DNA from 3 places in the Tatumella citrea genome. Region 3 is predicted to be linked to each of the others. Evidence: riboswitches for the same ligand, from Rfam matches in the RefSeq annotation. Region 3 holds a riboswitch; each other region holds the start of a gene.
What was found. Region 3 has a riboswitch for thiamine pyrophosphate ahead of thiC (phosphomethylpyrimidine synthase ThiC). Riboswitches for the same ligand answer to the same signal wherever they lie in the genome.
Positions count from the first base shown of each region.

Region 1: another riboswitch for thiamine pyrophosphate. It lies ahead of thiM (hydroxyethylthiazole kinase); the one in region 3 lies ahead of thiC (phosphomethylpyrimidine synthase ThiC).
Region 2: another riboswitch for thiamine pyrophosphate. It lies ahead of thiB (thiamine ABC transporter substrate binding subunit); the one in region 3 lies ahead of thiC (phosphomethylpyrimidine synthase ThiC).

Region 1 is NZ_CP015579.1:2,788,548-2,799,469, forward strand. Features, by position in the region: gene baeS (envelope stress sensor histidine kinase BaeS) at 1-572, shown strand, start outside; gene baeR (envelope stress response regulator BaeR) at 569-1,282, shown strand; gene trhP (prephenate-dependent tRNA uridine(34) hydroxylase TrhP) at 1,424-2,800, shown strand; gene yegS (lipid kinase YegS) at 3,024-3,941, shown strand; gene thiD (bifunctional hydroxymethylpyrimidine kinase/phosphomethylpyrimidine kinase) at 3,946-4,746, opposite strand; gene thiM (hydroxyethylthiazole kinase) at 4,733-5,548, opposite strand; TPP riboswitch at 5,587-5,677, opposite strand; gene A7K98_RS13400 (TonB-dependent siderophore receptor) at 6,038-8,170, opposite strand; gene A7K98_RS21395 (hypothetical protein) at 8,458-8,670, shown strand; gene dbpA (ATP-dependent RNA helicase DbpA) at 9,180-10,559, shown strand; gene A7K98_RS13410 (DUF4056 domain-containing protein) at 10,722-10,922, opposite strand, start outside.
Region 2 is NZ_CP015579.1:3,444,615-3,455,536, reverse strand. Features, by position in the region: gene thiQ (thiamine ABC transporter ATP-binding protein ThiQ) at 1-511, opposite strand, end outside; gene thiP (thiamine/thiamine pyrophosphate ABC transporter permease ThiP) at 495-2,105, opposite strand; gene thiB (thiamine ABC transporter substrate binding subunit) at 2,081-3,067, opposite strand; TPP riboswitch at 3,110-3,201, opposite strand; gene sgrR (HTH-type transcriptional regulator SgrR) at 3,237-4,898, opposite strand; gene A7K98_RS16420 (MFS transporter) at 5,139-6,320, shown strand; gene leuD (3-isopropylmalate dehydratase small subunit) at 6,387-6,992, opposite strand; gene leuC (3-isopropylmalate dehydratase large subunit) at 7,003-8,403, opposite strand; gene leuB (3-isopropylmalate dehydrogenase) at 8,407-9,498, opposite strand; gene leuA (2-isopropylmalate synthase) at 9,501-10,922, opposite strand, start outside.
Region 3 is NZ_CP015579.1:3,900,690-3,911,611, forward strand. Features, by position in the region: gene hupA (nucleoid-associated protein HU-alpha) at 1-29, opposite strand, end outside; gene A7K98_RS18495 (YjaG family protein) at 220-810, opposite strand; gene nfi (deoxyribonuclease V) at 873-1,547, opposite strand; gene hemE (uroporphyrinogen decarboxylase) at 1,547-2,611, opposite strand; gene nudC (NAD(+) diphosphatase) at 2,708-3,481, opposite strand; TPP riboswitch at 3,704-3,804, shown strand; gene thiC (phosphomethylpyrimidine synthase ThiC) at 3,890-5,809, shown strand; gene thiE (thiamine phosphate synthase) at 5,806-6,459, shown strand; gene A7K98_RS18525 (HesA/MoeB/ThiF family protein) at 6,449-7,210, shown strand; gene thiS (sulfur carrier protein ThiS) at 7,194-7,394, shown strand; gene A7K98_RS18535 (thiazole synthase) at 7,397-8,182, shown strand; gene thiH (2-iminoacetate synthase ThiH) at 8,175-9,302, shown strand; gene A7K98_RS18545 (DUF1176 domain-containing protein) at 9,343-10,434, opposite strand; gene rpoC (DNA-directed RNA polymerase subunit beta') at 10,485-10,922, opposite strand, start outside.

The DNA.
Region 1 (10,922 bases), 1.1 Mb from region 3:
CTCTGCAGTCACTGCAAAGTGAAGTGATGATTCTGAAAAAAATGGTCGATGATCTGCACCAGCTGGCACTGTCAGATGCAGGCGCATTGCGTTATCAGATGATGAACTGCGATTTAACTGAACTGCTAAACCATGTAACTACCGCTTTTCAGCAACGTTTTGAGGCTGCAGGGCTCACGCTGACCTGCGACTGCCCGCATCAGGCACCGTTTTATGGTGATATTAACCGACTGAGTCAGCTATGCCATAACCTGCTGGAAAACAGCCTGCGCTATACCCATGCTCCGGGGGAACTGAGCGTGACGCTATCCGCACAATCGAACGGCTGGTATTTAGAATTCTCTGACAGCGCCCCCGGTCTGACCGACGAACAGCAGCAACATATCTTTGACAGATTTTATCGCGCGGAAAACTCCCGCAACCGTGCCAGTGGCGGCTCCGGATTAGGTCTGGCCATTTGCCGTGCCATCACCGATGCCCATAAGGGCGAAATTAGCTGTCAGCACTCAGCCGTTGGAGGTGTTACTATCAGACTGAAGCTCCCTTTCACTACTGACAGGCCGGACTCATGACCGAAGAGAAACTTTCAGCAAGGATTATGGTAGTAGAAGATGAACCGAAACTGGCGCAGTTGCTGGTAGATTACCTGGAAGCCGCGGGCTATCAGGTAACTGTCGTTTCACGGGGTGATGTGGTTATCCCTCAGGTCCGGGAATTCCCGCCGGATCTGATGATTCTCGATTTAATGTTACCGGGCAAAGACGGATTAAGTATTTGCCGTGAGTTGCGCCAGTTTTCCGACCTGCCAGTGATTATGCTGACTGCCCGCAGTGAAGAAATCGATCGCCTGCTTGGGCTAGAAATCGGTGCCGATGATTACGTCTGCAAACCTTTCAGTCCGCGCGAAGTCGTCGCCCGGGTCAAAATCATTCTTCGTCGCTGCCTGGCTCGTCGTGATGAGTTGCCTTCTGAAAATATTCCGGGGCTGGAAATTGATACCGGTCGTTTTCAGGTCAGCTGGGATAACCAGCCAATAGAACTGACTCCGGCAGAATTCAGGTTGCTGAAAACATTGTCACAGGAACCCGGCAAAGTCTTTACCCGTGAGCAATTGTTAAACCTGTTATATGACGATTACCGCGTAGTGACCGACAGGACTATCGACAGTCATATTAAGAACCTGCGCCGCAAACTGGAAAATATGGACAGCGAGCAAACCTTTATCCGTGCGGTTTATGGCATCGGATATCGCTGGGATACCCATAAAAGCAGACTGCACTGATAAGCGTTTTAGCAGCAGAAGTGATTTACATCCCTGCACTGCCCCTCTACAATTCCCCTTCATTTTGTAGGGTCGAATTTTTTCGGCTCTGACAACACCCTGTGCGGGTGTCCTGACCTGATATCAGAAACGAGAATGACCATGTTTAAGCCTGAACTTCTTTCCCCTGCCGGTACCCTGAAAAACATGCGCTATGCTTTTGCTTATGGGGCCGACGCCGTCTATGCCGGGCAGCCACGTTATAGTCTGCGGGTTCGCAATAACGAATTCAGCCATGAGAATCTGCGCCAGGGAATTCAGGAGGCTCACGCACTGGGCAAACGCTTCTATGTGGTGGTGAATATTGCTCCGCATAATGCCAAACTAAAAACCTTTATCCGTGACCTGCAACCAGTGGTAGATATGCAGCCTGACGCATTGATCATGTCTGATCCCGGGCTGATTATGCTGGTTCGCGAGGCTTTTCCTGAAATGGACATCCACCTGTCGGTTCAGGCAAATGCCGTCAACTGGGCGACCGTGAGATTCTGGAAGCAGTTGGGACTGAGCCGTGTCATTTTGTCCCGAGAACTTTCTCTGGAAGAAATCGAAGAAATCCGCAACCAGGTGCCAGAGATGGAACTGGAAGTTTTCGTTCATGGCGCATTATGCATGGCCTATTCCGGACGTTGCCTGCTTTCGGGGTATCTGAATAAACGCGATCCGAATCAGGGCACCTGCACCAATGCCTGCCGCTGGGATTATCAGGTTCAGGAAGGAAAAGAAGATAACGTCGGCAATATTGTGGAAAAATACCAGCCCATTCCGGTACAGCAGGTTGAGCCCACTCTTGGCAGCGGTCCGGTCACCGACAAAGTGTTTCTGATCACCGAGAAAATGCGGCCTGAAGAGCCGATGAGTGCTTTCGAAGACGAACATGGCACTTATATTATGAACTCTAAAGATCTGCGCGCCGTTGCCCATGTGGAGCGGCTGAGCCAGATGGGAGTTCATTCGCTCAAAATTGAAGGACGCACTAAATCATTCTATTACTGTGCCCGCACAGCCCAGGTTTATCGTAAAGCGATTGATGACGCTGCGGCCGGTAAACCTTTCGATCCATCGTTGCTGGATACCCTGGAGGGGCTGGCTCATCGTGGTTATACCGAGGGATTTCTTCGCCGCCATACCCATGACAGCTACCAGAATTATCAGCAAGGATACTCGGTCTCAGACCGCCAACAGTTTGTCGGAGAATTTACCGGACAACGCCGTGAAGACTATGTAGAAGTCGCGGTAAAAAATAAATTTTTGCTGAATGATAGTCTGGAAATCATGACCCCTGCAGGCAATCTGACATTCACGCTGGATGAAATGCTGAACAGCAAAAATCAGCCAACAGACGTTGCCCCGGGCGATGGACATAAAGTCTGGATGCGGGTACCTCAGGATATCAACCTTGAATATGCCCTGTTATTACGTAACCTGCCGGTTGGAGCGACTACCCAGGCTCCACACGCGTCAGCCGTGCAGGCATAAGTTTCGCTATTTAGAATCTGATCACAGTTATCCGTCATTACAGTGGTTACAATTATCACACTATAACGAAGGATAAAGATTCTCTGATTACCTCAGAATCCACCTCATTCGCCCGCCTGGCCCCCCTGGCGGGTTTTCTTTTATCTGAGTTTCCCCGCTGCGGCAACCCACGGTTTTATGGTATAAATTCCGTTAATTCGCATGTCTTTTCAGGAACAGACGCATGAAATCCAGCAGTAAAGCCATGCTCATAGTCAACGGCAAAAGTGCTGCCGATGAATTCCTGCGCCAGGCTGTTTATCAGCTGCGGGATGAAGGGCATCAGATTGATGTCCGTGTTACCTGGGAACAGGGTGATATTAGTCGTTTTCTGGAAGAAGCCTGTTCAATTCAGGCCGATACTGTGATTGCTGCCGGTGGTGATGGAACGGTGAATGAGCTGGTTACTGCACTGGCAAAACTTGCCGTGGAGGCTCGTCCGCTGCTCGGAATATTGCCTCTTGGCACCGCCAACGATTTTGCCCGCTCCGCGGCAATTCCGGAATCCACACAAGCCGCTTTGCGGCTGGCTTTACAGGGCGACGTGTCGGCTGTCGACCTGGTGAAAGTGAATGAGCAACGTTATTTTATCAATATGGCAACCGGTGGATTTGGCCCCCGTATAACCACCGAAACACCGGACAAGTTAAAAGCAGCCCTCGGAGGTCTGTCTTACGTCGTCCATGGTCTGTTACGGATGGATACGCTGCAACCTGATCAGTGCGAACTGATCAGTGATGAGTTTCACTGGCAAGGCGATGCTCTGGTGATTGGTATTGGCAACGCACGTCAGGCAGGTGGCGGGCAGCAATTGTGTCCGACTGCTTTGATTGATGACGGGCTCCTTGATATTAGTATTGTCACTGCCGAACAGTGGCTACCGTCCCTGTTACATAATCTGGCAGGCACTCCGGGTAATCCGGGAGTGATCACCAGCCGTTGCCACCAGCTGGAAATCAAAGCCCGACACAGCATGACTTTTAACCTGGACGGAGAACCGCTACATGGTCACCATTTTCGGTTCGAACTGTTACCAAAGGCAATTAGCTGTCGGTTGCCTGAACACTGCCCGCTACTCGGCGGTCACACCGGGCAGATTTGACTAATTACCACCAACGATAAAAATGGTGCACCGGGCCGTTGCCCTGCCCGACCTGCAAACTGTCCGCTGCCGCAATTGCCCCGGAGAGCCACTGTTTAGCTGCTGACACAGTCGCTGGCCAGTCAGGATAGCGTGGCCGTAAAGCTGCCAATGCCGCCGAAAGAGAACATCCGGTGCCATGAGTATTTCGGGTATCAATACGCGGGGTGGTAAAACGCTGCTCAATCCCCTGACTCACCAGCCAGTCCGGACTTTCCTCCCCCCTCAGATGGCCGCCTTTAATCAATACGGCCTGACATCCGGTACTCAGTAACTGGTTTGCCTGGTTTAGCATTTCCTTTTCGCTGGTAGCTTCGCGGCATCCCAGTAGTGCCGCGGCCTCCGGCAGATTTGGCGTAATCAGCGAGACTTCCGGCAACAGTGAATCCCTTAACAGGGCTACTGCCTGTGGATCCAACAATGGATCGCCGCTTTTAGCCAGCATCACGGTGTCCAGCACCCGCCATGGCACTGCCGAATTCGACAGTTCGGCCACCAGCATACGAATGATTTCTGCGTTATGCAGCATCCCCAGCTTCAGGGTATCAATCCTGACATCGTCCAGCACCGCCAACAACTGTTCGCGGACGAACTCAGTCGGCACACGGGAAACCGATCTAACACCACAGGTATTTTGCGCCACCAGCGCGGTAACTACGCTGGTTCCGTAAGCTTCCAGCGCAGAAAACGTTTTCAGGTCTGCCTGAATTCCGGCACCACCGCTGGGATCTGTTCCGGCAATCGTCAGTGCATTAATGCGCAGCATCAGTCACCTCCTGGTGCTGGCCGTGGCGTAATTGCCAGATAGCATCAATCAGCTCAACGGCAAAACTGCCGGGCCCGGCAGACTGGCGGGCAGCCTGTTCTCCGGCCAGCGACATCAGTTGACAGGCCGCAGCTACATGATTAATCCTTTCCCCCGGCAATGCACTGTAGGCAGCAACCAGCGCCGATAGGCCACATCCTGTACCGGTAACCGCTGTCATTATCGGCGATCCGCCCTGCACTCTGATAATCTGACGACCATCAGTGACATAATCGGTCTCTCCGGAGACCACGACAATGGTCCGGTAGTCAGTCGCCAGCCTGACTGCGGCATCCACGGCCCGGGATGAATCCTCCAGGCTGTCGACCCCTCGTCCTCCGGAACCTGCCCCGGCCAGTGCCAGTATTTCTGAACCGTTGCCGCGGATCACCGCCGGTGAAGCATCAAGCAAACGACGACAAAAACTGGTACGCAATGGCAGTACGCCTACAGCAACGGGATCCAGAGTCCAGGGAACTCCCGCCTCTCTGGCAGCGTCCACCGCCAGCTGCATCGCTTCGGTAAGTTCCTGCGTTAATGTACCTACGTTGATCAGTAATGCGCCTGCATGGCGGGCCATTACCTGCACTTCCTGCGGATCGATCACCATTGCCGGTGACGCACCGGCTGCCAGTAAAATATTAGCGGTCTGGGCCTGTACCACCAGGTTTGTCATGCAATGTACTAACGGCGGCGCCAGAGAAAATTGCTGCCAGGATGCAGCAGACTGACGGGCAGAATAAACAGAGGTGATTTCAGACATTTCAACGCTCCTGACGGGCGTCAGGAAACAGATACCGGTGTTCCGGCATCAGACTTCCCTCCGCCGGCATTATCCGGTTCAGGTTCAACGGGTATTTCTCAGCCATAAATGGCACCCCGAGTCATTTGATTAAAATTTTGCGGTTATCACAGCGGACTAACCTTAATTGCGGATAGTAATGCCAACCGAAAGTCTTGTAAATCATAAAAGGCCCGCGTCTCCGCCCTCCCGATAAACTCAGACTTAGTCGCTGTAAAGGAATCCGCTTATCCCACTGGTTCACCGGGCTTTCGGGGAATCGGGTGGATAAATGGCAAACTGCGGGAAGATATTCACTGATCACGCCAGATTAACCATCATGGCACTGAAGGTTGATTAAGAACGCTGTTAAGGCAAGGGAAAAACTGAACAGGGCACGATTCATCAGAAATAATCACAACGGATTTTTCGCTGAACCGTGCCCCGGATTAACGGTGTTAAACCTGAGTTTTAGAACTCAACACTTGCACTCAGAACAAAATTAAGTGGCTCGCCTTCCGGCACACGTAAATTACCGCCGCTGGAAGTGTAATAATGTTTATTGAAAATGTTATTCACGTTCAACTGCAAGTGGGTCTTTTTACCAATCAGCTGATTATCCCAACCGATAAACGCATCAGCCACTATATAGTCCGGCAGAGTAAAGCTGTTGTCCGGGTCGCCCGCCCGGGTACCCATATACTGAGCGCCACCACCAATTCTGAAGCTGCCCGGCAACGGATTAACCTGTACAGTATGGCTCAGATAGACACCACCGGAATTCCGCGGCGCGTTCTGCAGGCGATTGCCATCGTTATCTGAATTAGTTGTGTCATTAACAATTTTGGCCTGGTCGTAGCTGTAATTAGCACTTAAATCCCAGCCCGGATAAATTTCACCGTTTAACTCAAACTCAACCCCACTGGAGCGGGCTTTATTCACCGAGTAGGTATTACCGTTCAGTGACAGCGGAATATTACGCTCATCAATGCGATACAGAGCAACGGTGGCTAACAACGACGGATTGATCTGCCACTTGCTACCCACTTCATACGTGGTGCCGTGTTCCGGTGCGGCAACATTTCCGTAGTCATCCGGGTCGGTTGACGGCGTAAAGGACTTACTCATACTGCCATAGAAAGAAACACTCGGTGTCAGCTTATAGATCAGTCCGGTTTGCGGCAGGAAGCGGTTACCAATATCGTTGTAAGATAAAGTCGATGCACTGCCCGTCGATTCACGCTGCTCATAATGTTGATAACGGGCGCCGGCAACCACTGTCCAGTGGGAAGTCAGATCGACATTATCTTTAAGATAAACTGAGCGGCTGTGGAGACGGTTGAGTAAATTCCTGCCAGCGGTCTTTTCTGTTGTGCTGTCGGTAATGGTCTCTAATCCATACACCGGATTGCTTAAGGTAAAATCTTTATTTACTTTACCGTTGAAAGCACGAGCGCGATAGGTCTGGTCCATTTCATAATCGGTACCAAACACCATATTATGCGTCATGCCCAGAATTTCCGGGGTACCAATGATATCCCAGGAAACATATTTCGTTTTGTGGTTAAAGCCACGGAAGGCATCCGGACGACGGCTCACCACCCCGGTGGTAGTATTAATGGCAGTAGCCGTCACGGTATTACTGCTGTACTGACGCTGGTTCATTCCCAGGGTGACGCGGGTAGACCAGATATCGTTAAACTGATAATCCCAGTGGGTATTAAATGTCTGATTACGACCCCATGCGTGGTTGGAATAATCATCAATACGGGTTTTATAACCAATATTAATCGGTTTGCCATTAACAAACGCAGTTCCACGATCGTAAGGAATATCATATTCAAAGCTTTCATAACTGACAAAAAAGCTGGCTTTATCGCCATACCACTGTAATGACGGCGCGATTAAGTTATGTTTATCAGTACCGAAATTACGCCAGTAACTTTGATCTTGTTTTTCAGCAATCAGACGGAATGCAAAACCTGCGCCCAGAGGCCCGGTAACATCAATACTGCCTGCCCCGCCACCGGTGCTGTTATAATGCCCGCCAACAATGGTATGCCAGTCGTACTGTGGCTTTTTACTGACTACATTGATCAATCCCCCCGGATTTAAAATTCCGTATAACAGGGACGAGGAACCTTTCAGTACCTCAACATGATCAGTAGTAGCATCCAGATTCAGCCCCTGGCTGCTGCGGATGCCATCACGGAAAATAGAACCGTCTGAGTTGGAGCCAAAACCACGACGGGTAATCCCGTCCTCGGTTCCCCCCAGGGTATTTGACTGAGCGGTGCCACTGACAAAGCGCATAGCGTCAGCCACGCTGCTGGCCTGGTAATCTTCAAGCTGCTTATTGGTCACCACACTGATTGACTGCGCTTCGTCAAGTTTTGAGGTGGGTGTTTTGCTGGCAATCGAAGATTCCGGGCTGGAATATCCGGTATCAGCTTGTTGCTTTGCGGTATGTGCCGTTACCGTCAGGGTATTACTGTCGTCAGCAGCATAGCTATTGACTGAAGAAATTAATATTCCGCCAGAAACGACAAGCCACATTTTACTTAACGGGAACTTGTGGTGTCTGAAGTTTTTATTTTGATTCATTACTGCCTTTCCCAGATTCTTAACACGGGTTGTGTTGCTTGGTTAATTGCGATGAATTCCCGTACCCGGTTCAAATGGAACAGTAATGCCCGAAGACAGGAATGATAATTAATTTGTAACAAGACACAGTTGCAAATGAGATTAATAATCATTTCAACATGAAAAAATGTAGTAGTAAATAAAAAATAAATCTTATTCATTACATTTAAGCCGCTGAAACACCACAATATCTATAGACAGCTAATTAAATTTTAAATCAAAAATATCAACAACCTGAAAAACACACCTTGCAAAAACAAGCTCAAAAAAAGATCATAAAGGCAAAAATACCTACTTTTAATGGTGTTTATTCACTACCGAAAAATGTAATGAATCCTGTGAAGAAAGTGGCCAAAAGCATCCTGCCTCGCCCGCTAAACGGCCGACATAACCCCGGGGATGCCCCCACCAAAATCAATGTGTTATCTCCTGCCATCCGTGGTTTGAAATTACAAAAATAATAATCAACATGTTATTAATTAATAAGTAACCGCTCTTACTACAGGTTGTTAACTCAGTAGTAAAGTAACGGTAAATGTAAAAGCCTCCATTTACCTATAAAAGGGAGTCAGTAAAATAATTATTCTTTGCCCGGCTAAACCCTGATCACTTTTAAAGCCGGGGAAAATACAATTAGTAAATAAACCAACAGGTTGATATCTGTTACACCGGCACCGTGACTGTCAGGTAATCCAGACCTGGTCTGTTATTTTCTGTTCTTCAGACCGTGTTTGTTTAAAAACTAAGATTAAAAACAGACGGGTTTATATCACTGCGGGTTTAACTTCACAGTACCGATTGATTCCACCTGAACTCAAACCTCTGGTAACCAGGCTGATTTTAGCTCTGCCGCCCTCGTGTTATCTCTGTTATTATATCGCTATCTGTATACAGGCTTACGGCAACACCAGTGTTGCTGCACTGCCATACTGGCTGGCCTGCCCCTGTTAATCGTCTGAGAGTAAACCCTGTGACCCAACCTTTTGCTTCCCTGTCGCTGCCTGCCGCGCAGCTAGAAAACCTTGCTGAACTTGGTTATACCACCATGACGCCAGTACAGGCCGCAGCCCTGCCGGAAATTTTGCAAGGCCGTGATGTTCGTGCACAGGCCAAAACCGGCAGCGGTAAAACTGCAGCGTTTGGTATCGGGCTGTTACTAAAGATTGATGTCTCACAGTTCATTCCCCAGGCAATGGTATTGTGCCCGACCCGTGAGCTGGCAGATCAGGTGACCAAAGAGCTACGGCGACTGGCACGCTATATTCCAAACCTGAAAATTCTCACCCTGTGCGGCGGTCAGCCTATGGGGCAGCAACTGGCATCACTGGCTCATGCACCTCATATTGTCGTAGGCACACCAGGCCGTATTCAGGAACATCTGGGCAGAAAAACTCTGGATGCCGGACAACTGAAAGTACTGGTTCTGGATGAAGCTGACCGGATGCTGGATATGGGATTCAGTGAAGCTATCGACGATGTCATCAGCTATCTGCCGGTACAACGCCAGACATTACTGTTTTCTGCCACTTACCCTCAGGGAATCGAGAGCATTAGTGCGCGGGTACAACAGCAACCGGTGAGTATCACCACCGGTGAAGTCTCCGCATTACCGGATATTGAACAGCAGTTTTATGAAGCTACCCGCGGTGAAAAACTACCACTGCTACAGACGCTGCTAAGCCACCACCAGCCAGCCTCTTGTGTCGTGTTCTGTAATACCAAACGCGACTGTCAGGAAGTATATGATGCACTTACCGACTCCGGCATCAGCGTACTGGCTTTGCATGGTGATCTGGAGCAACGTGACCGGGATCAGGTGCTGGTTCGTTTTGCTAACCAGAGCTGCCGCGTACTGGTTGCTACTGATGTGGCAGCTCGTGGACTGGATATTAAAGAACTGGCTATGGTGGTTAACTACGAACTCTCTTTTGACCCGGAAGTCCATGTTCACCGTATTGGCCGTACCGCTCGTGCCGGTCACAAGGGCCTGGCGGTCAGCCTGGTTGCCCCGTCTGAAATTCAGCGGGCGAACGCGCTTGAAGATTATATTAGCCTGAAGCCTCAATGGTTGCAGGCCAGCAGTTTATCCGCCACCTCCACCGCCCCGATGGAAGCGATAATGGTAACTTTGTGTATTGATGGCGGGCGGAAAGCGAAAATCCGGCCAGGCGATGTAGTCGGTGCTCTGACCGGGGAAGCGGGTCTGGCTGCCGATATTATTGGTAAAATAGATATGTTTCCGATGCATGCCTATGTCGCTATTCGTAAGTCTGCGGTCACCAAAACCTTTCGCCAGCTACAGCAGGTGAAGGTCAAAGGGAAAAACTGCAAAATCAGAGTACTTAAGTAGCCGTTACCGGGATGACTCGTTTAACGGGCCATCCCGGCAATACTGTGGTTACCCTCATCTGCTATGCCAGCAGCCTGCCACCATCATGCTTAAATGCAGCATCGCATGATACAGTGCCCTGTGGCTTATCACCCGTAGCCCGGGCTTTTCATGCTTCCGCTTTCAATGCGCTTCGGCCTTCAGTTGCAGTAGCTTCAGTTGGTCACTGCGCTGCGCCTCATTAGCCAGATTCTGAAAGTCAGGCCAGTGATAGTAACTTTGTGTTGCCGGCAACTGCTGCCTGGATTGACCGGTAAACAGACGTAATTCTCCCAGCGCAGCTATCGATTCTCCCGCACAAACCACTGGCAGAGTAAGAGGCAA
Region 2 (10,922 bases), 460 kb from region 3:
GTATCAGCATTTCCTGACGCAGTGCCGGGTCCAGTGCCGAAAAAGGTTCATCCAGCAATAACACCGGTTGTTGACGTAACAGACAACGGGCCAGTGCGACTCTTTGGCGCTGCCCGCCTGATAGTTGTCCGGGGAGTCTGTCCAGCAGTCCCTGCAATCCAACACTGGCGGCAATATCTGTTACCTGTTGCTGCTGCTGACGGGTGAGCCGCAGTCCCGGATGCAATCCAAGCCCCAGGTTTTGCCCGGCGGTCAGATGAGCAAACAGGTTATTTTCCTGGAACAGCATCGATACCGGCCGTTTGGAAGGGGGCAATCGGGTACAGTTTTTCCCGTCAATCCATAGCTCACCGCCACTGAGTGGCAAAAAGCCGGCTATCATACTGAGCAGAGTACTTTTACCCGCGCCGCTGGGGCCAAGAATGGCGACCCGTTGGCTCCGCGCTATCTGCATTGAGAAGCGCATCGTTTGTGACTGATAGTGATAGGTCAAATCATTCAGCGTCAGCATGATTTCCTGCAATTTTTTCAATCAAAGTGAACAGTACAAAACACACCAGTAACAGCAGCAGGGCACTGACTGCTGCCTGTTGTCCGCGATAGGCACCAATCTGCTGGTAAAGGTAGAACGGCAGAGTCCGGAAATCATCGCTGCCAAATAACGATACCACCCCAAAATCACCTACCGACAGTACGCAGGCAAAGGCCAGTGCCTGAGCCAGCGGCCGCTTCAGTGCCCGTTCTTCAACCAGACGTATTCTTTGCCAGCCCTGAATTCCCAGTGACAGACAGAGCTGGTTATAGTGTTGGGCAATATCACGCATTGGCGTATCCAGAACTTTTAGGGCATAGGGCATGGCAATCAGGGCATTCACCAGTACAATGATATTTTCCGGAGAATCCGGGACCCCGCTGGTGCTGTTGTAAAACATAAAAATTCCGCTGGCCAGTACGATTCCTGGCATCGCAAGGATCAACATACCGCTGGTATCAAGCAATTGCGCTGGCAGCAGATTTCCGCGCAGCCGCAACTCACGACTACTCCACAGTAGCATCATGGTCAGGATGACTGATAACACCCCTGCGCGTACTGCAATACTGACAGAATTCCAGGTGGCTACCCAAAGTCCGGACTGACGTAATGAACTGAACAGATTAGGGTTCAGACCATTAATTACCACCGCCAGTACAGGCGGGATCAATAATAACAAAGTCAGAATGATCACCAGACTGTCGGTAATTCTGGGGCGCCAGCGATCGTCCGGGGAACGCCAGTGACTGACCAGCGGACTGTTACCAGCCAGCGTTGTATTTAGCCGCAGGCTGAGCAATACCAGCAGCAGACAGAAACTCAACTGAACCAACGCGAGTACTGCGGCTTTCTCCGGGTCGAAATCGTAACTAAGTGCCTGGAAAATCGCCAGTTCCAGTGTCGTTGCCCGTGGCCCGCCGCCCAACGCTAGTACAATGGCAAAACTGGCAAAACAGAGCATGAAAATCAGCGCAGCCACCGGCAGTAACTGGCGTTTCAGCCAGGGCCACTCCAGCCAACGGAACAGGTAAAATCCCTGCATATTGAGCTGTGCTGCCAACTGACGCTGTTCGGCTGGGATCTGTTCTAAAGATTGCAGCAATAACCGGGCTGCCAGTGGCAGGTTAAAAAAGACGTGTGCCAGCAAAATCCCTTGCAGACCATAGACAGAAAAGCTGTAGTGGAACCCGGCAAGAGTAGCGAGGCTTGCCAGCCAGCCATCTCGGCCATAGACACTCAGCAGACCAAACACCGCCACTAATACCGGCAGTACCAGTGTCATTGCGCACAAGCGGAGTAGCAGTTTTCGGCCCGGAAAGCGGCGTCGGTAGAGTGCTCTGGCGACCAGAATCGCCGGCAGCACAGAGAGTAAGGTGGATAATGCTGCCTGCTCAAAGGAAAAAGCGATGACATGCCGCAGATAAGGATCGCTCAGCCAGCGATATCCGTGAGTCAGAGGTGCATTCCAAAGCAGGCTTGCGAAAGCCAGCAGCGCTATACCACAGGTGACCAGGGCTGCCAGCAGCCCTGGTATTAACCAGCGAGGCATCAGTGGCTGACTGCGTTCTGCCATGCGCTAATCCATGCATCGCGGTGAGTAGCGACTTCTTCAGGTGTAAACTGCAGGGCAGTTTTAGGAACCGTGAGTTGCTGATAACCCGCTGGCAAAGTGGTTTTTATGACCGGATACATCCAGTTCCCGGTCGGCAGCGTTTGCTGGAAGGCCGGGCTGGTGACAAACTGCATAAACTGTTTTGCCAGCGCCGGGTGTGGGCTGTCTTTCAGCCGGGCTGCCACTTCCACCTGCATATAGTTACCTTCCGGGAAGTTGGCGGCGGCATAATCAGAATTATGCTCCTCAATAATATGATAGGCCGGTGAGGTGGTGTAGCTCAGAACCAGATCACTTTCCCCTTTCAGGAACAGACTATAAGCTTCACTCCAGCCACGGGTCACGGTCACTGTTTTGGCGGCCAGTTTCTGCCAGGCAGCCGGAGCCTGGTCGCCGTAAACTTTTTGCATCCACAGCAGTAGGCCAAGTCCCGGAGTACTGGTCCGTGGATCTTCATAAATAACCCGCCATTTCTCCGGGCTTTCGACCAGTTGTTTCAGGCTGGTCGGGGGATTTTTCAGGAGTTTTTTGTTGTACACGAACGCAAAGTAACCGTAGTCATAAGGAACAAAGGTTGTGTTATTCCAGCCGCCTGGTACGGTGAGATGGCTGTAATCAACTGGTGTAGGTGCGAACAGGCCGGTTTTTTGCGCGGCATCCAACAGATTGTTGTCCAGCCCGACTACGACATCGGCTTTACTGTGTTTCCCTTCCATTCTCAGGCGGTTTAACAGAGCAACGCCATCACCGAGGGAGACATATTTCAGGGTGCAGTTGCAGTTAGTTTCAAAGGCTTTTTTAATGGCGGGTCCCGGGCCCCAGTCTGACGAGAAAGAGTCGTAGGTGTAAACGGTCAGTTCTGGTTTGGCGGCCAGAACCGGGGCAGATATCAGCAATAATACAGGCAGAACTTTTTTTAACACTTTGCGCTCCTTGAGGCGGGAATTTTTGTGCGCAAAGGATCTGAGTGAGTCAGTCTCAAATCCCTACGCCGGTGTTAACCGGATCAGGTTCTACGGGTATATCTCAGCAACAATGTGCACCCCGTTGAGAACGGCTTATTCTAGTCAATTCACGGCCGTGGTGAAAGCATCAAAGTTCCGGTGGAACAAACCAGGCTGATTTAAAATCAAACCAGCCCAGCGAATTCATCCGGATGCCACGCATGCTTCGTTGTCCCTGTAATGTCAGCCAGTGATGGAACAGTGGCAGCAGGAGATGGCGGTGATGTAATTGCTGGTACCACTGTTCTGTATTGAGTACCTTCTGGTGCCAGGATGGTAACGACAGCGAGAGTTCATCTCCCAGGCAGTGATGAAAAAGCGGCATTTCACAGACCAGGGCAAACACCGACCACTCCAACGGGGCGGTGAAGTTGCAACTCCCCAGCCAGAGATCGGCACTGGCATCACCGTTAAACCATTGCTGGTAGCTGACTTCTTTACTGATTAACCGGATGCCATGACGGGCGAGTAGTGGGCTCACAATCTTCACAATGGCCAGATGTTCAATATGTGAGCCGTACCAGCAGAGCGTGAGATGAGTAAGGCCGTCCGGCTTTTCTGACAGAGACTCATAACAGGTGTGTTGCCAGTCAGGTAACATCCCTCGCGCCGGAGACCAGAAGCGTTGGTGTGTTGAGGCGGCCTGTTGCAATAAATTGTCCGGGTTAAACAAATTACTCAGCCAGCGTCGTATTGATGGCTGGCGAGCAAGCGCTGAACGCTGATCGAACAACATAAAATAGCAACCTTGTTCCAGCCGGCTCTCTCCGGTGGTTTGCTGATTTTCATTTCCCTGTAATGTCAGGCCCTGATAAACAAGATCTTCACTGATTTCCGGCAATACCCAGATAGTGACATTGTCAATCAGTGGGCGATAACCAAAGTAGTCATCAAACGCTTCTATACGGAGCTGGCTTTTCTGGTTTTCCACCACGTAATAGGGGCCCGTACCGCTGGGTTTAGTGGCAAAGTCGGGCATGGTTTGCCATTCTGCGGGCAGTATCAGGGCAGCAACGCTGCCAAGCAGCCAGGGCAGCCATTCATCAGCAGAAGTCAGATGGATATCCACAATCCAGGCCGCCGGTGAGTCGATACTTGCCAGATGACAAAACAAAGGATGGTTGGTTAAGCGCTGCAGACTACTAATAATATCGGTGACCTGCAGTTCACGACCATGATGAAAGTGAACCGCAGGGCGAATATAAAATCGCCAGTGCAATGGTGAGAGCTGTTGCCAGTGATGGGCAATATCGGGACCGGTTTCGCCGGAAAGCTCATCAACCCGTACCAGACCATTAAATATTTGCCGGGCAATGTGAGTTTCACTGCGCCGTAGCGGTGAGCCCGGGAGTAAACTGAGCAATGGCCGGTAGTAGGGTACCCGCAGAATATGTCGCCCCTGGCGAAAGCTGCGGCCGAGCCTTGCCAGTATCATTTGCCGTACCCGTGACTGATCTCCTGTTAGTTGTAGTAACTGTTCAGTCTGGTCTTGTTCCAGAAGTGCTTCGGCTTGTTGTTGACGGAGTTCACCTGCGGTTATCTGAAAGTACAGCCCGGAGCGTTTTCCTCTGCCGGAGTGGCTTTCCCAGCGCAGCCATTGCTGCTGTTGCATACGATTTAGCAGGTTACGGATATGCCTGGCAGAACAATGCAGTTGTTCTGCCAGCTGTGCCAGAGTGGTTTGCTGGTCCTCACCGTGGCTCAGTTCCCACAGACGGATAAATTGCTCTTTCAGTCGTTTGGTTGTCATAAAAGAGGAACTCTTTTTTTAAACTGCTCAATATTAATTTCCTTATATTAAGAGCAGACTTCAGGTGAACGGAAGTCTGCGATGCCGGTTTTGTGCTCCCCGTCTTTTGTTCATCTTTCTCAAAAAAATTTGCGACATTTCGGGTGTTAATTGCTCTGCCGGCAGACAATGTCTGCCGGCTTTTCCCTATTTGTTATATGATCTTTCTATCGTCACATTTTGATGCGGATGTATTTTTCTATGCAAACCCCTGAGCCTCAGCCAGCAAAAGGCAACACCATATTTGTATTTTTTATGCTGGTGACCTTTATCGTCAGTATTGCCGGCGCGTTGCAGGCACCGACACTTAGCCTGTTTCTCAGTAAGGAACTGCATGCTGAGCCCTTTAAAGTCGGGCTGTTTTTTACCGTGAATGCCATAACCGGGATTCTGGTCAGCTTTTTGCTAGCTAAGCGATCGGATAAGAAAGGAGATCGCCGTAATTTACTGATGCTTTGCTGCATGATGGCGATTGGCAATGCCATTGTGTTTGCTTTTACCCGCAGCTACTGGCTGCTGATTAGTCTGGGATTATTGCTGTCGGCTTTTTCAACCGTGGTAATGCCACAGATTTTTGCACTGGCAAGGGAATATGCCGACTATACCTCGCGGGAAGTCGTGATGTTCAGCTCACTAATGCGGGCCCAGATGTCGCTGGCCTGGGTGATAGGCCCTCCGCTTTCGTTTGCACTGGCGCTGAACTGGGGGTTTATGACCCTTTATCTGGTGGCCGCGTCGTTGTTTCTGGTGGCATTGTTTTTTATCCGGCTTAGCCTGCCTTCGGTACCGAAGATTTTTCCGGAGGCAAATATTGCCCGCAGTACTGTCTCTGGCTGGAAAATACCTGGAGTACGCCGCTTATTTATTGCGTCGGTGCTGATGTGGACCTGCAACATTATGTACATCATTGATATGCCACTCTATATCAGTAGTACGTTGGGGATGCAGGAGAAGGTCGCGGGGATCTTTATGGGAACTGCGGCGGGTCTGGAAATTCCTGTGATGCTGCTGGCGGGGTTGATGGCGAAACGAATTGGTAAACGCCCACTGGTGCTGGCCGCAGTATTTGCAGGGGTGCTGTTTTACCCGGGGATGCTGTTGTTTCATTCGTTCCACAGTATGCTGATGCTGCAACTGTTGAATGCCATATTTATTGGTATTGTGGCCGGACTGGTTATGCTGTGGTTCCAGGATCTGATGCCTGGCCGGGCTGGTGTTGCGACCACTATGTTTACTAACTCTGTCTCTACCGGGATGATTTTTGCCGGATTATTACAGGGGAGTGTCAGTGACTGGTGGGGGCATGAGGCAATTTACTGGCTGGCCTCAGGATTGATACTGGTGTCACTACTGCTGACCTGGCGGGTGAAAGAGTCGGCATAACAGGCCGGAAACGAAAACCCCCTCAAAAGAGGGGGTATCGGCTAAAAACAGTGACTCAGCTGCGGCTTAACGCAGAAACACCGGCTGGCGGGTTTCGTAGGCCGAAATAGCCGCTTCGTGCTGTAACGTCAGGCCAATACTGTCCAGACCGTTAAGCATGCAATGGCGGCGGAAACTGTCCAGGGTAAACGGATAGTGTTTATCACCTGCGACTACTTCCAGTTTTTCAAGATCAACCAGGAATTCGATCCCCGGTTGTTCTGCGACCAGACGGAACAACTCATCCACTTCTTCTTCTTTCAGTTTTACCGGCAACAGCTGGTTGTTGAAGCTGTTTCCATAAAAAATGTCAGCGAAGCTTGGGGCGATAACGGTACGGAATCCAAAATCAGTCAGAGCCCACGGAGCATGCTCACGTGATGAACCACAACCGAAGTTTTCCCGTGCCAGAAGAATACTGGCACCTTTGAACACGGGTTTGTTCAGTACAAATTCAGGATTAGGGATTTTCCCTGCATCGTCCAGAAAACGCCAGTCATTAAATAAGTGCTGACCGAATCCGGTACGGGTTACTTTCTGCAAGAATTGCTTTGGAATAATTGCATCAGTATCGACATTGGCTGCATCCAGCGGCGCAACAATCCCGGTATGTTGGGTAAATTTAGTGGCCATCAGAAGCTCCTTAGTTCAGTTCACGGATGTCGGCAAAACGGCCCATCACAGCTGCAGCAGCGGCCATCGCCGGGCTGACCAGATGAGTACGCCCGCCACGGCCCTGACGGCCTTCGAAGTTACGGTTGCTGGTGGAGGCACAACGTTCACCGGCATTCAGCCGATCGTTGTTCATTGCCAGACACATTGAGCAACCAGGCAGGCGCCATTCGAAACCTGCATCGGTAAAGATTTTATCTAAACCTTCTTCCTCTGCCTGGGCTTTTACCGGACCTGAACCCGGTACTACCATTGCCACGATTCCCGGGGCAACTTTACGGCCCTTGGCAATGGCTGCTGCGGCACGTAAATCTTCGATACGTGAATTGGTACAGGAACCGATAAACACTTTATCAATGGCGACATCGGTCAGTTTAACGCCGGCATCCAGTCCCATATAGGCCAGTGCTTTTGCTGCTGAGGCACGTTCAACCGGATCGCTGAAAGATTCAGGGGCCGGAATGGCCTGATTAATTGCAATAACCTGACCAGGGTTAGTTCCCCAGGTTACCTGTGGTGCAATATCAGCAGCATCCAGAGTAACGATGGTATCAAAAACCGCGTCGCTGTCAGATTTCAGACTTTTCCAGTAAGTTACAGCCTCGTCCCACTGTTCGCCGGTAGGAGAGAACTGACGGCCTTTCAGGTAATTAAAAGTGGTTTCGTCCGGAGCAACCAGTCCGGCTTTAGCACCCATTTCAATCGCCATATTGCACAGGGTCATACGGCCTTCCATGCTCAGCGCTTCGATGGCCGGGCCGCAGAATTCCACCACATGTCCGGTACCACCGGCACTACCGGTTTTACCGATCACCGCCAGCACGATATCTTTCGCGGTAATTCCCACGGCAGCTTCACCGGTGACTTCAATTTTCATGGTTTTCGCACGACCCTGTTTCAGGGTCTGGGTTGCCATGACATGTTCAACTTCTGAAGTACCAATACCAAACGCCAGTGAACCAAAGGCACCATGAGTAGCGGTATGTGAATCTCCGCAGACGATGGTCATGCCAGGCAGGGTCATTCCCTGCTCAGGACCGATAACATGCACGATACCCTGGTAAGGGTGGTTCAGGTCATACAGCTGTACGCCGAATTCTTCGCAGTTTTTAATCAGTTCCTGCATCTGAATACGGGCCATCTCACCGGACGCATTAATATCACGGGTCTGGGTAGACACGTTATGGTCCATGGTGGCGAAGGTTTTGGATGGCTGCCGTAAACGGCGGCCATGAGCGCGTAAGCCATCAAATGCCTGCGGTGAGGTCACTTCATGAACTAAGTGGCGATCGATATACAGTAACGGGGTTTCGTTTTCTGCTTCATAGACGACATGTGCATCAAATAACTTCTGGTATAAAGTTTTGCTCATTTTTTATTTTTCTCCGGTGATAAAGCGGGCAATGATATCGCCCATTTCATCAGTACTGACAGAAGGACCCTGACCAGCTAAATCACGGGTGCGATGACCTTCTTCTAACGCACGGTTAACGGCGCGTTCAATACTGTCTGCGGCATCACCGGCGTTCAGGCTATAGCGTAACAGCAAGGCCAGTGACAAAATCTGTGCAATAGGGTTAGCGATGTTTTTACCGGCAATATCCGGTGCTGAACCACCAGCAGGTTCATACAGGCCAAAACCTTGTTCGTTCAGGCTGGCAGACGGCAACATTCCCATAGAGCCGGTGATCATTGCACACTCATCGGAAAGGATATCGCCGAACAGGTTGGAACACAGCAGTACATCAAACTGAGAAGGATCTTTGATTAACTGCATGGTCGCATTATCAATATAGATGTGTTCCAGTTCGATTGCCGGGTACTCTTTGGCAATTTCTGTCACAGTTTCACGCCATAAAATGGATGACTGCAACACGTTAGATTTGTCGACAGAAGTTACTTTACCGCGACGTTTTGCAGCTGACTCAAAAGCCAGACGGGCGATACGTTCGATTTCATAACGGTAATAGACTTCAGTATCAAACGCCCGCGTCTGATCGCCGCTGCCATCACGACCTTTCGGCTGACCAAAGTAGATACCACCGGTCAATTCACGGACGCACAGAATATCAAAACCTTTTGCGGCAATATCGCTACGCAACGGACAGAAAGCTTCCAGGCCATTATACAAGGCAGCCGGACGCAGGTTACTGAATAATTTGAAGTGTTTACGCAGTGGCAGCAGGGCGCCGCGTTCTGGCTGACCATCCGGTGGCAGATGCTGCCACTTTGGACCACCGACGGAACCAAACAAAACTGCATCGGCTTTTTCACATCCAGCCAGAGTTTCTGGTGGCAGTGGCTGACCGTGGTTATCAATTGCAATACCACCAACATCGTATTGCGCAGTGGTGATGTTAATTGAGAAACGCTGCCGGATAGCTTCCAGAACTTTCAGCGCCTGGGTCATGACTTCCGGACCAATACCATCACCCGGTAATACTGCAATATGATAGGATGTAGACATAATTACACAGTTTCCTTAGCTTCAGTCTTAAATTTACGCTGCAATTCTTTTTCAACCTGTTTGGCCTGCCAGATATTATTCAGGGCATTGACCATTGCCGTTGCTGAAGATTCGACAATATCTGTCGCCAGCCCGACACCATGGAATTTGCGATCGTTATACCGAATCACAATATCGACCTGACCCAGTGCATTTTCGCCCTGGCCTTTGGCTGACAACTGATATTTAACCAGCTCTGCCTGGTAACCAGTGATGCGGTTGATAGCCTGATACACGGCATCTACCGGACCGTTACCGGTCGCTGCTTCTTCTTTAACTTCATCGCCGCAAGCCAGTTTTACCGATGCGGTAGCAGTAATGCTGGAACCCGACTGGACATTAAACTCCTGCAGGCGGAAGTGGTCATGTTCTTCATTTTGCTTATTAATAAACGCCAGCGCTTCCAGATCGTAATCAAAAATCTGGCCTTTTTTATCTGCCAGTTTCAGGAAGGCGTCATACAATGCTTCCGCATTATAGTCGGTTTCTTTGTAACCCATCTCTTCCATACGATGTTTCACGGCGGCGCGACCGGAACGTGAGGTCAGGTTCAATTGCACCTGATTCAGACCGATAGATTCCGGGGTCATGATTTCGTAGTTTTCACGATTTTTCAGTACGCCATCCTGGTGGATACCGGAGGAGTGAGCAAAAGCGTTGCTGCCGACTACCGCTTTATTGGCAGGAATAGGCATATTACAAATCTGGCTGACAATCTGACTGGTACGGTAAATTTCCTGGTGGTTTATTCCGGTGGTCACGTTCATCATCTGCTGGCGGGTTTTGATGGCCATGATGACTTCTTCCAGAGCACAGTTCCCGGCACGTTCGCCCAGACCATTCAGCGTTCCTTCAACCTGGCGTGCGCCTGCCTGAACGGCAGCAATTGCATTACCTACGGCCATCCCTAAATCATCATGAGTATGGACAGACAAAATAGCTTTATGGATGTTAGGAACGCGCTGAGTTAAGGCTGAAATGATGTTGGCATATTCGTGGGGCAGGGTATAACCGACAGTATCCGGGATGTTAATGGTTCGGGCGCCAGCATTGATCGCCGCTTCTACCACCCGACACAAATCATCAATCGGTGTCCGGCCGCCATCCTCACAGGAAAATTCTACATCATCAGTATACTGACGAGCGTGCTTAATCATATAAACGGCACGTTCGATAACCTCCGGCAAAGTACTGCGCAATTTAGTCGCAATATGCATCGGAGAGGTTGCAATAAAGGTATGAATACGGAACGCTTCAGCAACTTTCAAAGCTTCATAAGCGGCATCGATATCTTTTTCAACACAACGTGCCAGTCCGCAAACGCGACTGTTTTTGATAGTTCGCGCAATCGTCTGAACCGATTCAAAGTCACCAGGAGAAGAAAC
Region 3 (10,922 bases):
ATCACATCAATCAGTTGAGTCTTGTTCATAAGTTATCCTTAAAGTGTATTTATCGCCTGCTAAGCAACGAATGCGAGTGAAAAGCCAAATGTTCCGACACCCTTCAGTCTGCACACACCGATAGCCACAATTTTTAGCCCCCCAAATGTAGACCAGACAGGGGGCTGATGTGAAGCCTTCTGGTATGCTAAATCAGGCCTGAAATCACGTTTTATCGTCTTACTGGTTAAAACTTATACCGATATTGCTAATTCCGGCTTCCCGCAGGTCAGCACGCAGCCCTTTGATCAACTCCAGATCGCGTTCTTCGCAGTCTGCGAGCAAGCGGAATATTTCCCATTGCAGGTCCCATTCGTCAATGACGGCCTGGTTCTCTCTGAGCTCTTCATCGGTCATTTCCCGGCCAGCCTGAGTCATTTCCAGCATAGCAACAGTCGTGATAGATGTTTTACTCACTTCCACTGCGTAGGTCAAACTTTCACCACTTAACAGGGCGTGGAGTAAATCACTCAGTGCTACACAGGCATCTATTGCCGGGTAGACACCATAAACATCAAAGGCTTCTCCATCAGGGATAGCCTCTTCAAGCTTCTCAAGTTGAGAATCGAAATTAACTTTAGCACCCTTCACCACCAGCGTTTCCCAGACGAGGTCAAGAATACGCCGATAAAGATGTGGATCTGCAAATTCAGTCTGCTGACAGAATGCCTGATAGTTCGGATACATACGCTCACACAGACAAGCCATGAAGGTCACATGTTGCCAGCTTTCCAGTTTTTCCAGACGCAGGTGAATGGGGTTACGTAACATGACAAGTACTCATTATAAATTAGCTGGCAGAAGTGTAACGCAAAAGCCACCATTTCACAGCGTTATTGTGGTTCCAGCCAGCGCTGAAAGCCTTTGCGCTGTGAAGCAACGGCATCAGCAAGTCGGGTGGGTTCAGGTAAACGATAGCCGCGCAGGCATTGCTGAGTCCAGTAAAGTGCCATTTGCTGGCTCACGCGGTGGCCAACAGAAATAAACAGCGGATTACAACGTTGCTTACTGCGCAGTACCCAGCCAGCCTGCTGCTGCCGGAATAATAATGGCTGGCAGGCACCCACTTCTTCCGCCAGTGGCAAATAGTCGCCACATAACCGGCTTTTGGCCACACCAATCGTCGGCACATCGGCCAGTAAACCAAAATGGCTGGCCACGCCTAAGCCCCTGGGATGGGAAATACCATGCCCGTCAATAAACAATAACTCCGGGCGATGTTCCAGTTGCTGCCAGGCTGCCTGTAAAGCAGGGCATTCACGAAAGGAGAGATAACCAGGAATATAGGGCAAGGTGACCGGAACCCGCGCAACACGGTGTTCCACCATTTGCAGAGACGGCCAGCGTAGCACCACAAATGCAGCCCTTGCCACGGCGCCCTGCTGCTCAAAACCGACATCTCCTCCACCAATAAAGGCCGGAGAGAAATCCTCGCTCAGTCCTTCACGGACAACTTCTGCTGCCCGTGAAAGCTGTTCAGCTTTAAGCGCCGCAACGTCGGCTGACATTATTTATGGTATGCCGCAGACAGGCGGTGAACGGCCTCAACAAAAGCTCCGGCATGCTCAGGAGGTACATCCTGATGAATACCGTGACCGAGGTTGAATACATGTCCTTCACCCTGACCAAATCCTTCAAGAATGGTCGAGACTTCCTGCTCAATACGCGCCGGAGGGGCATAGAGAATCGAAGGGTCCATATTGCCCTGCAAAGCCACCCGATGTCCGACCCGCTGGCGGGCATTGGCGATATCAGTTGTCCAGTCCAGACCAATCGCGTCACATCCGGTATCTGCAATCTCCTCCAGCCACTGCCCACCACCTTTAGTAAACAGAGTCACAGGAACCCGGCGGCCTTCATTTTCATGCAGCAGACCATCAACAATTTTATGCATGTAATAGAGCGAGAAATTCCGGTAATCACGACCGGTTAATACGCCACCCCAGGTATCAAATACCATCACGGACTGCGCTCCGGCACGGATTTGTGCATTCAGATACAGAATGACACTCTCTGCCAGTTTATCCAGCAAGGCATGCAATGCCGAAGGATCGCTGTACATCATTTTTTTGATTTTGGTAAAGGCCTTACTGCTGCCGCCTTCGACCATATAAGTGGCCAGCGTCCACGGACTGCCGGAGAAGCCAATCAGCGGAACCTCACCCTGCAGATTTTTGCGGATGGTACGCACTGCATTCATTACATAACCCAGTTCCTGCTCCGGATCCGGGATTGGCAAATTTTTGACATCTGCCGCGCAGCTTATCGGAGAAGAAAAACGGGGCCCTTCACCGGTTTCGAAATACAGCCCCAGCCCCATCGCATCCGGAATTGTCAGAATGTCAGAGAAAAGAATAGCTGCATCCAGAGGATAACGGCGCAAAGGTTGCAGAGTTACTTCACAGGCTAGTTCAGCGTTCTTACACAGTGACATAAAATCACCAGCTTCTGCCCGGGTCTGCTTATATTCAGGCAAATAGCGGCCTGCCTGACGCATCATCCATACCGGAGTCACATCCGTTGGCTGCCGCAGTAAGGCACGCAGATAACGGTCGTTTTTTAATTCGCTCATAATCAGGCTCTCTCGAAATCAGGCGCGTATTATATACACAAACCCATACTTGTTCTAACTCTGCACCAGTAAGGTAACGTTTCTGTTACCTGCCGGTTACTCCTCATCCTGCCGGCATAATGCTACCGTATCCTCAATCAACCGGCGTGCAATAGTTCCCGGAGGAGGAAGCTGTGGTAATTCATCGTAACGATACCAGCCAGCATCCAGCAGCTCTTTCGGATCGATGCGTATCTCGCCGCTGTCATAATCAGCCAGAAAAGCCATCATCAGCGATTGTGGAAAAGGCCAGGGTTGTGAGGCGACATAACGCAGGTTTTTGATTTTAATATTGCTCTCTTCCATAACCTCACGGGCAACAGTTTGTTCCAGAGTTTCTCCGACTTCGGTAAATCCGGCTAAGGCGGTGTAAATTCCGTTACGATGCCTGACATGCTGCGCCAGCAATAACTGATCTCCCCGGCGGATAACAACAATAATGCAGGGAGCTATCTGTGGGTAATAACGCTCATGACAATGCCCGCACAGACAGGCAAATTCTGTCCTGCTACGATGCATTTCCTGGCCACAATAACCGCAATAGCGATGAGAGCGATAAAATTCTGCCAGCTGAACTCCGCGTCCGGCCATTCTGAATAACCCGCTGTCACCCTGTAGCAATTGGCGTAGTGACGCCATATCCTGAGGTTTTGAGTCATCCACCAGCCAGACAGTTTCGCCCTGCCATTCCCCTATCGGCTGGCCACGAGAACCACTGAGCGAAAAATCCTTAGCGTTGCCGTGGGGAAGTTCTCCCCCGGGTAACCAGAGTTTATTCAGCTGACTCACTACCCACCAGCCGCTGTCTGAAGCGGTTATTTCGCGTTCCATCAATCATCACCTTATTGTTTTTCTGATATATCACGACGATCACTGTGAACCCCATAGTACCACCCACCAGAGTAATGTCAGCGTCTGGCAGAAAAATGCAGCCGTTCACACAGAAGACCAACCTGACAAACACCAGGGGCTTGTACTTCACACTGAACCGCTCTATGCTGAGCCACGGTGACTTATCACCCATGGCTGCATCATCTAAATTTTCTGCAGCCTGTTATCTTGTCGGAGTGCCCCCCGGGGCTGAGACCGTTAATTCGGGATCCGCGGAACCTGATCAGGTTAGTACCTGCGAAGGGAACAAGAGTACAGTTCAGCCTGAGTGTGCCTGCCGGCATATCTCTCTGTCACTCCATCCGAACTCCGGACAAGCGTATTTCTTTGATTACAGGAAATAGAGCTATGTCTGAAAAATTATCCCGTCGTGAAAAACGCGAACAAGCACGTAATTTCATTAATTCACTGAGCAGTCAGTCGTTTCCGGCCTCGCGGCGTCGCTGGCTCACCGGGTCACGCCCGGATATCAGAGTTCCGGTGCGTGAAATACAACTAAGCCCAACCCGGATTGGCGGAACGACTGAAAATCCTGTTGTTGAAGAAAACGAAGCGATTCCTGTATATGACACGTCAGGTCCGTTTGGTGACGAAACCGCTACCCCGGATATTCATCGTGGTATTCCACGAATTCGCCAAGCGTGGATTGAACAACGTCAGGACTCGGCAGATATTCCTGCCACCAGCTCAGCCTATACCCGCGAGCGCCTGGCAGATGAAACCCTCGACGACCTGCGCTTCCAACATTTGCCTCAGCCCCGTAAAGCATTGTCAGGGCACTGTGTTACCCAGTTGCATTATGCCCGTCAGGGAATAATTACTCCGGAAATGGAGTTTATTGCCCTGCGTGAAAATATGGGGCGTGAGCGGATTTCCGGTGAGGTATTGCTTCAGCAGCATCCGGGCAAACATTTTTTTGACCCGCTCCCGGAAACCATCACTGCCGAATTTGTGCGCCAGGAAGTGGCTGCCGGTCGGGCAATTATCCCGGCCAATATTAACCATCCGGAATCTGAACCGATGATTATCGGTCGTAATTTTCTGGTGAAAATCAATGCCAACATTGGTAACTCTGCGGTTACCTCCTCTATCGAAGAAGAGGTCGAAAAGCTGGTCTGGGCTGCCCGTTGGGGGGCTGATACCCTGATGGATCTGTCTACCGGTCGGAACATTCATGAAACCCGTGAGTGGATCCTGCGCAACAGCCCGATCCCGGTAGGAACAGTACCGGTGTATCAGGCGCTGGAGAAAGTTAACGGGATCGCTGAAGATCTCAACTGGCCGATCTTCAGAGACACGCTGCTGGAGCAGGCTGAGCAAGGTGTCGATTACTTCACTATTCATGCCGGTGTCCTGCTGCGCTATGTCCCGATGACCGCAAAACGTCTGACGGGGATCGTTTCCCGTGGTGGTTCCATTATGGCGAAATGGTGCCTTTCGCATCATCAGGAAAACTTCCTTTATCGCCATTTCCGGGAGATTTGTGAAATATGTGCCAGCTACGATATTTCTCTGTCATTAGGTGACGGGCTGCGTCCGGGCTCCATTCAGGACGCGAATGACGAAGCACAATTCGCTGAACTGCATACTTTGGGAGAACTGACTAAAATTGCCTGGGAGTATGATGTTCAGGTCATGATCGAAGGTCCGGGCCACGTCCCGATGCATATGATTCAGCGGAATATGACTGAGCAGCTGGAGCATTGCCATGAAGCTCCATTTTATACCCTCGGCCCGCTGACCACAGATATCGCGCCTGGCTATGATCACTTCACCTCAGGCATAGGTGCCGCGATGATCGGCTGGTTTGGCTGCGCAATGCTGTGTTACGTCACCCCGAAAGAACACCTCGGCCTGCCGGATAAAGAAGATGTAAAACAGGGACTGATCGCATACAAAATTGCTGCTCATGCCGCTGACCTCGCTAAGGGGCATCCCGGAGCACAAATCCGCGACAATGCTATGTCTAAAGCCCGTTTCGAGTTCCGCTGGGAAGACCAGTTTAACCTGGCTCTCGACCCGGAGACTGCCCGCAACTATCACGACCAAACCCTGCCACAGGAATCCGGTAAGGTCGCTCACTTCTGTTCGATGTGCGGACCAAAATTCTGCTCAATGAAAATAAGCCAGGAAGTCCGTGATTTTGCCAGCAAAAACCCGGGGCCGGCGGTCGTGATTGATGAAGGTATGCTGGAAATGTCTCAGCGTTTCCGCGACAGCGGTAGTGAAATTTATCAGCAGGTAGTGGCGGATGCGGAGGCGAAATAATGACGCAGAAATTTCCGCCGGTACCACTGCGCTGTGGGTTATACGCCGTAGTAGATAGTGTTGAATGGATAGCCCGGCTGCTGGATGCCGGGGTAATGACCCTGCAGTTGCGGATGAAACAAGGCAGTGCCGCCGAAAAAGAACAGGCCATCATCGATAGTATCCGTCTGGCGGCTGCCCGCCAGGCTCGGTTATTTATTAACGATGACTGGCAACTGGCCATTAAACATGGTGCCTATGGCGTACACCTCGGACAGGAGGATTTAGACACTGCGGATTTGGATGCGATCCTGCAGGCTGGCCTGCGTTTAGGGGTATCAACCCATGATAGTCATGAAATCGCCAGGGTTTTACCTCTTCACCCTTCCTATATCGCGCTCGGTCATGTTTTCCCGACAAATACCAAACAGATGCCATCTCAGCCTCAGGGGCTGGACAACCTGCGTCATCATGTCCGGCAACTGGCCGGAATACCTACCGTCGCGATTGGCGGGATAAGTATCGACAGAGCTGCTGACGTACTGGCCACCGGAGTAGGTAGTATTGCCGTCGTCAGTGCGATTACGGCAGCGGCAGACTGGCGAGATGCCGTGGCACAGTTGCAGTCACGGGTGGCTGAAGCACACAGAGGTACCGCAGATGCTCAGTGACCAGGATTTTATGCGTTACAGCCGCCAACTGTTGCTGGAGGAAATTGGCCCGGTGGGTCAGGAACAACTGGCCAACTCAACTGTTCTGGTCGTCGGGCTGGGAGGGCTAGGCTCACCAGCCGCTCTGTATCTGGCAGCTGCCGGTGTAGGTACACTGTTGCTGGCTGATGATGATTCATTGCACATCAGCAACCTTCAACGGCAAATCCTGTTCCGTAGCAATGACACCGGCAAACAGAAAGCGACACTGGCAGCCAGCACACTGCATGAACTCAATCCTTCGGTTCACCTGCATGCCCTGGCACAACGGATAGATGCTGAGCAGCTAAACCGCTTACCGGCCAGACCCACACTAGTCCTCGACTGTAGTGACAATATGGCGACCCGTCAGTTGTTGAATAGCTGGTGTATTGAACAACAGATCCCGCTGGTCTCTGCCAGTGCGGTAGGATTCAGCGGGCAGTTGCTGGTACTGACGCCTCCCTGGACGCAGGGATGTTACCGTTGTCTGTGGCCGGATTCGGCAGAACCAGAGCGAAACTGCCGTAACAGTGGAGTCGCAGGGCCGGTGGTTGGCATGATGGGGAGCCTGCAGGCGCTGGAAGCAATCAAGCTGATCGCTACCGGTCACAGTGCTGCGTCAGGGCAACTGATTCTGTTTGACGGTCGTGAACTGCAATGGCGTCGTCTGCAACTCACACCGGCTGCAGACTGTCCGGTATGCGGAGAAGCCCATGCAGATTACGCTTAATGACAAACTGATATCTGTCAGCCCTTCCTGTCCCCTTAGCCAGTTGCTTCAACAACTCCGGGTACGCCAGAAAGGTACGGCTTTGGCGGTCAATGGCCAGATAATCCCCGCCGCTGGCTGGCCAGAATATCTGCTGCAGGAGAATGATGATGTCGTGGTTTTTCAGGTCATTGCCGGAGGCTAACAATGTTAAAAATAGCAGATAAAACTTTCAGCTCTCGTCTGTTGACGGGCACCGGAAAATTTTCTTCACCAACCGTTATGCAGCAAGCATTGCAGGCATCGGGATCTCAACTGGCCACCCTGGCAATGAAGCGAATCGATCTCAACAGCCGACAGGATGATATTCTGGCGCCACTGTTGCAATCCGGCGTGATGTTGCTGCCAAACACTTCCGGAGCCAAGACTGCCGGTGAAGCATTATTCGCCGCACGCCTGGCCCGGGAAGCTTTGGGTACTCACTGGGTAAAACTCGAAATTCACCCCGACAGTCGCTACTTGCTGCCAGACCCGATAGAAACCCTGAAAGCCGCAGAACAGCTGGTAAAAGAAGGATTTGTGGTACTACCCTATTGCGGGGCTGACCCTGTGTTGTGTAAGCGGCTGGAAGCCGTCGGGTGTGCTGCGGTTATGCCATTAGGTGCGCCAATCGGCAGTAATAAAGGGCTGCTAAGCCGCGACTTTCTGCAAATCATCATAGAGCAGGCCAATGTCCCGGTGATTGTAGATGCCGGAATTGGTTTGCCTTCGGATGCCTGCGAAGCTATGGAGTACGGAGCTGATGCTGTGCTGGTGAATACTGCCATTGCCACTGCCCGCGATCCTGTCGCTACCGCCAGAGCTTTTGCGCTAGCCACCGAAGCCGGTTACCTGGCCAGAGGCCCTGCCGCTATTCAGCATCACGCCAGCCCAAGTAGCCCGTTAACGGCATTTCTTGATGCAGGGCTGGTAGAGGAGAACAGCAATGGCTGAATTCTCTGATTACTGGCAAACGCTGGATCAGAATGCATTACGTCTGCAAATCGACAGCCAGACGCAGCAGCAGGTAGAACGCGCACTGTCTGGTGCGGTGAGTGGTATCACTGGCCTGATGGCATTACTTTCCCCTGCCGCGGAAGCTTATCTCGAACCTATGGCTGCCAGAGCACAGCAACTGACGCGCCAGCGTTTCGGTCACACGATTAATTTTTTCGCACCACTCTATCTTTCAAACCTGTGTGCTAATGAATGTACCTACTGCGGCTTTTCAATGAGCAATCGCATCCGGCGCAAAACACTCGACGGGTTGGAGATTAGCCAGGAGTGTGAAGCGATACGTCAACTGGGTTTCAATCAGCTACTGCTGGTAACCGGTGAACATCAGACCAAAGTGGGAATGGATTACTTTCGCCGGCATCTTCCGGATATCAGACGCAGATTCAGCTCACTGATGATGGAGGTTCAGCCATTAAAGGAACAGGAGTATCGGGAGTTACGCGGCCTGGGTCTGGACGGTGTGCTGGTATATCAGGAAACCTACCATGCCTCCTGCTATGCGACACACCATCTACGGGGGAATAAGCAGGATTTCTTATTTCGTCTGCAAACCCCTGAAAGGCTGGGCCGTGCCGGGATTGATAAAATCGGTCTTGGGGTGCTGGCCGGATTGTCAGGCCACTGGCGCACCGATTGTCTGATGATGGGCGAGCACCTTAACTGGTTACAGAAACACTATTGGCAGTCACGTTATTCCGTTGCCTTCCCTCGTCTGCGACCTTGTGCCGGGGGAATTACCCCGGCCTCGTTGATGAGTGAACGACAGTTGTTGCAGAGCATGTGTGCATTTCGCATTTTCTCTCCGCAAACGGATATCTCACTCTCTACCCGCGAATCTCCGACATTTCGCGATCATGCAATTCCGATTGTGGTTACCACTGCCAGCGCCTTTTCAAAGACAGCACCCGGAGGTTATGCAGAGAACAATGATGCACTGGAACAGTTCTCACCAGATGATCATCGTCGGCCAGAGGTAGTCGCTGCGGCTTTGCAGCGGGCGGGACTACAACCGGTGTGGAAAGACTGGGAATATTATTTTGGCAGAGAGTCTGCCTGAAAAAACTAACGGGCGCATAGCGCCCGTTTTATCATCGGCGTTATTCTTTGAATCCCGGAGTCAGCCAGACAGAAGGCCAGTTACCGGGAGCTCCACCATCACAGTCCGGCTGATTGTGATAACTCATTAGCTGAAAATTATGCCCGTCATAGCGCCAGGCACCGCTTTCACCACAATCGGCGATCCCTCTGCCACGAGCAATATGCGTCAGCATTGCCGTCTTAGGATCATAACTGACATCTGTGAACCAACTGATCGTCTGAGGATCTCCCTGATCATCTTTCAGTGGTAATGTGAGTTCGACTTCTTTTGCCTGATCCGGATGATTCCGTGGCGTCACAAATAAAATGCCTGATGACTGATAAGCGCCGGTGACGCAGTTAATCATGACCAGCACATTTTTCTTATCCAGAGGTTCCACTTTACTGCGCGCAATATCGTCGGCTTCTGGTGAGCACTCTTCATCATCCAGTACCGATTGTTGGGTCTGCAACACTTCATTAATCAGTGCATTGGCATCACTGACCGGGAAAATCGCCGGAACTTTGGTCGGCGGAATTTCAAACGCATAACGTAACGGCACCTGCGCCGGGACACCGGCACCAACGCGCAGCAGAGCTGTCTGGTTATCTAACCGCCCCTGTATGTCATCAACAAACAGCAACGATGCATCTAAACCTTTTAACGATCCGGTATCGTCGTCTTCATCCGGAGTTAAAGCAATTCGCTTAGCATTTCTGGCGGCCTGAATAAAGGCCTGAACATCCTGCAGTGAATCAGTATGGTAGCCTGCATAATCATGTTCTTCATCAGAACTGATCGGAGTCAGAGAGTTATCCCATAACTGGCCGTCCAGCCAGATACCTGAAGGTTTATCAATATCAAACCCCATAATATCCAGCGAGATATCTCCCCGCGGACCGGCTTCGTGTTTCAGGACCACACGCATATTTTCATCCACATTGCGGATATCACAATCATTCAGGTTATTACAGGTAACCTGCCAGTCCTGGAACATTCTCTGAACTGGTTCTGAAGCATTTACTGTAGGTGCAGCCACCAGCATTGCCAACAACATGCCGGGCACACAAAGGATCCTCATGATTTGCTCCATTTCCCTGTCTGACGACATATAAAAAAACCCTGCCGGAGCAGGGTTTTATATCATGATGTCATGCGATATTACTCGTCGCTGCCACCGAGGCCGGCATTCAGCAACTCTGCCAGGCTGGCAGATGCTTCATCTGCTGTAACCTGAGGAGTTACCTGTGCTTCACCTGAGTGACGACGGCGCATACGATCCTGGTGGTAGGCATAACCCGTACCGGCAGGGATCAGACGACCCACGATGACGTTTTCTTTCAGACCACGCAGTTCATCGCGTTTACCAGCCACTGCTGCTTCGGTCAGCACACGAGTCGTTTCCTGGAACGATGCCGCAGAAATAAACGATTCGGTTGCCAGTGAAGCTTTAGTGATACCCAGCAGGTCACGGTGGAAAGTTGCACCGATTTTGCCGTTCGCTTCCAGTTCACGGTTAGCAATCAGAATACGTGAAACTTCAGCCTGTTCGCCTTCCAGGAACTCAGAGCTTCCGGCAGAGGCGATGGTCGCTTTACG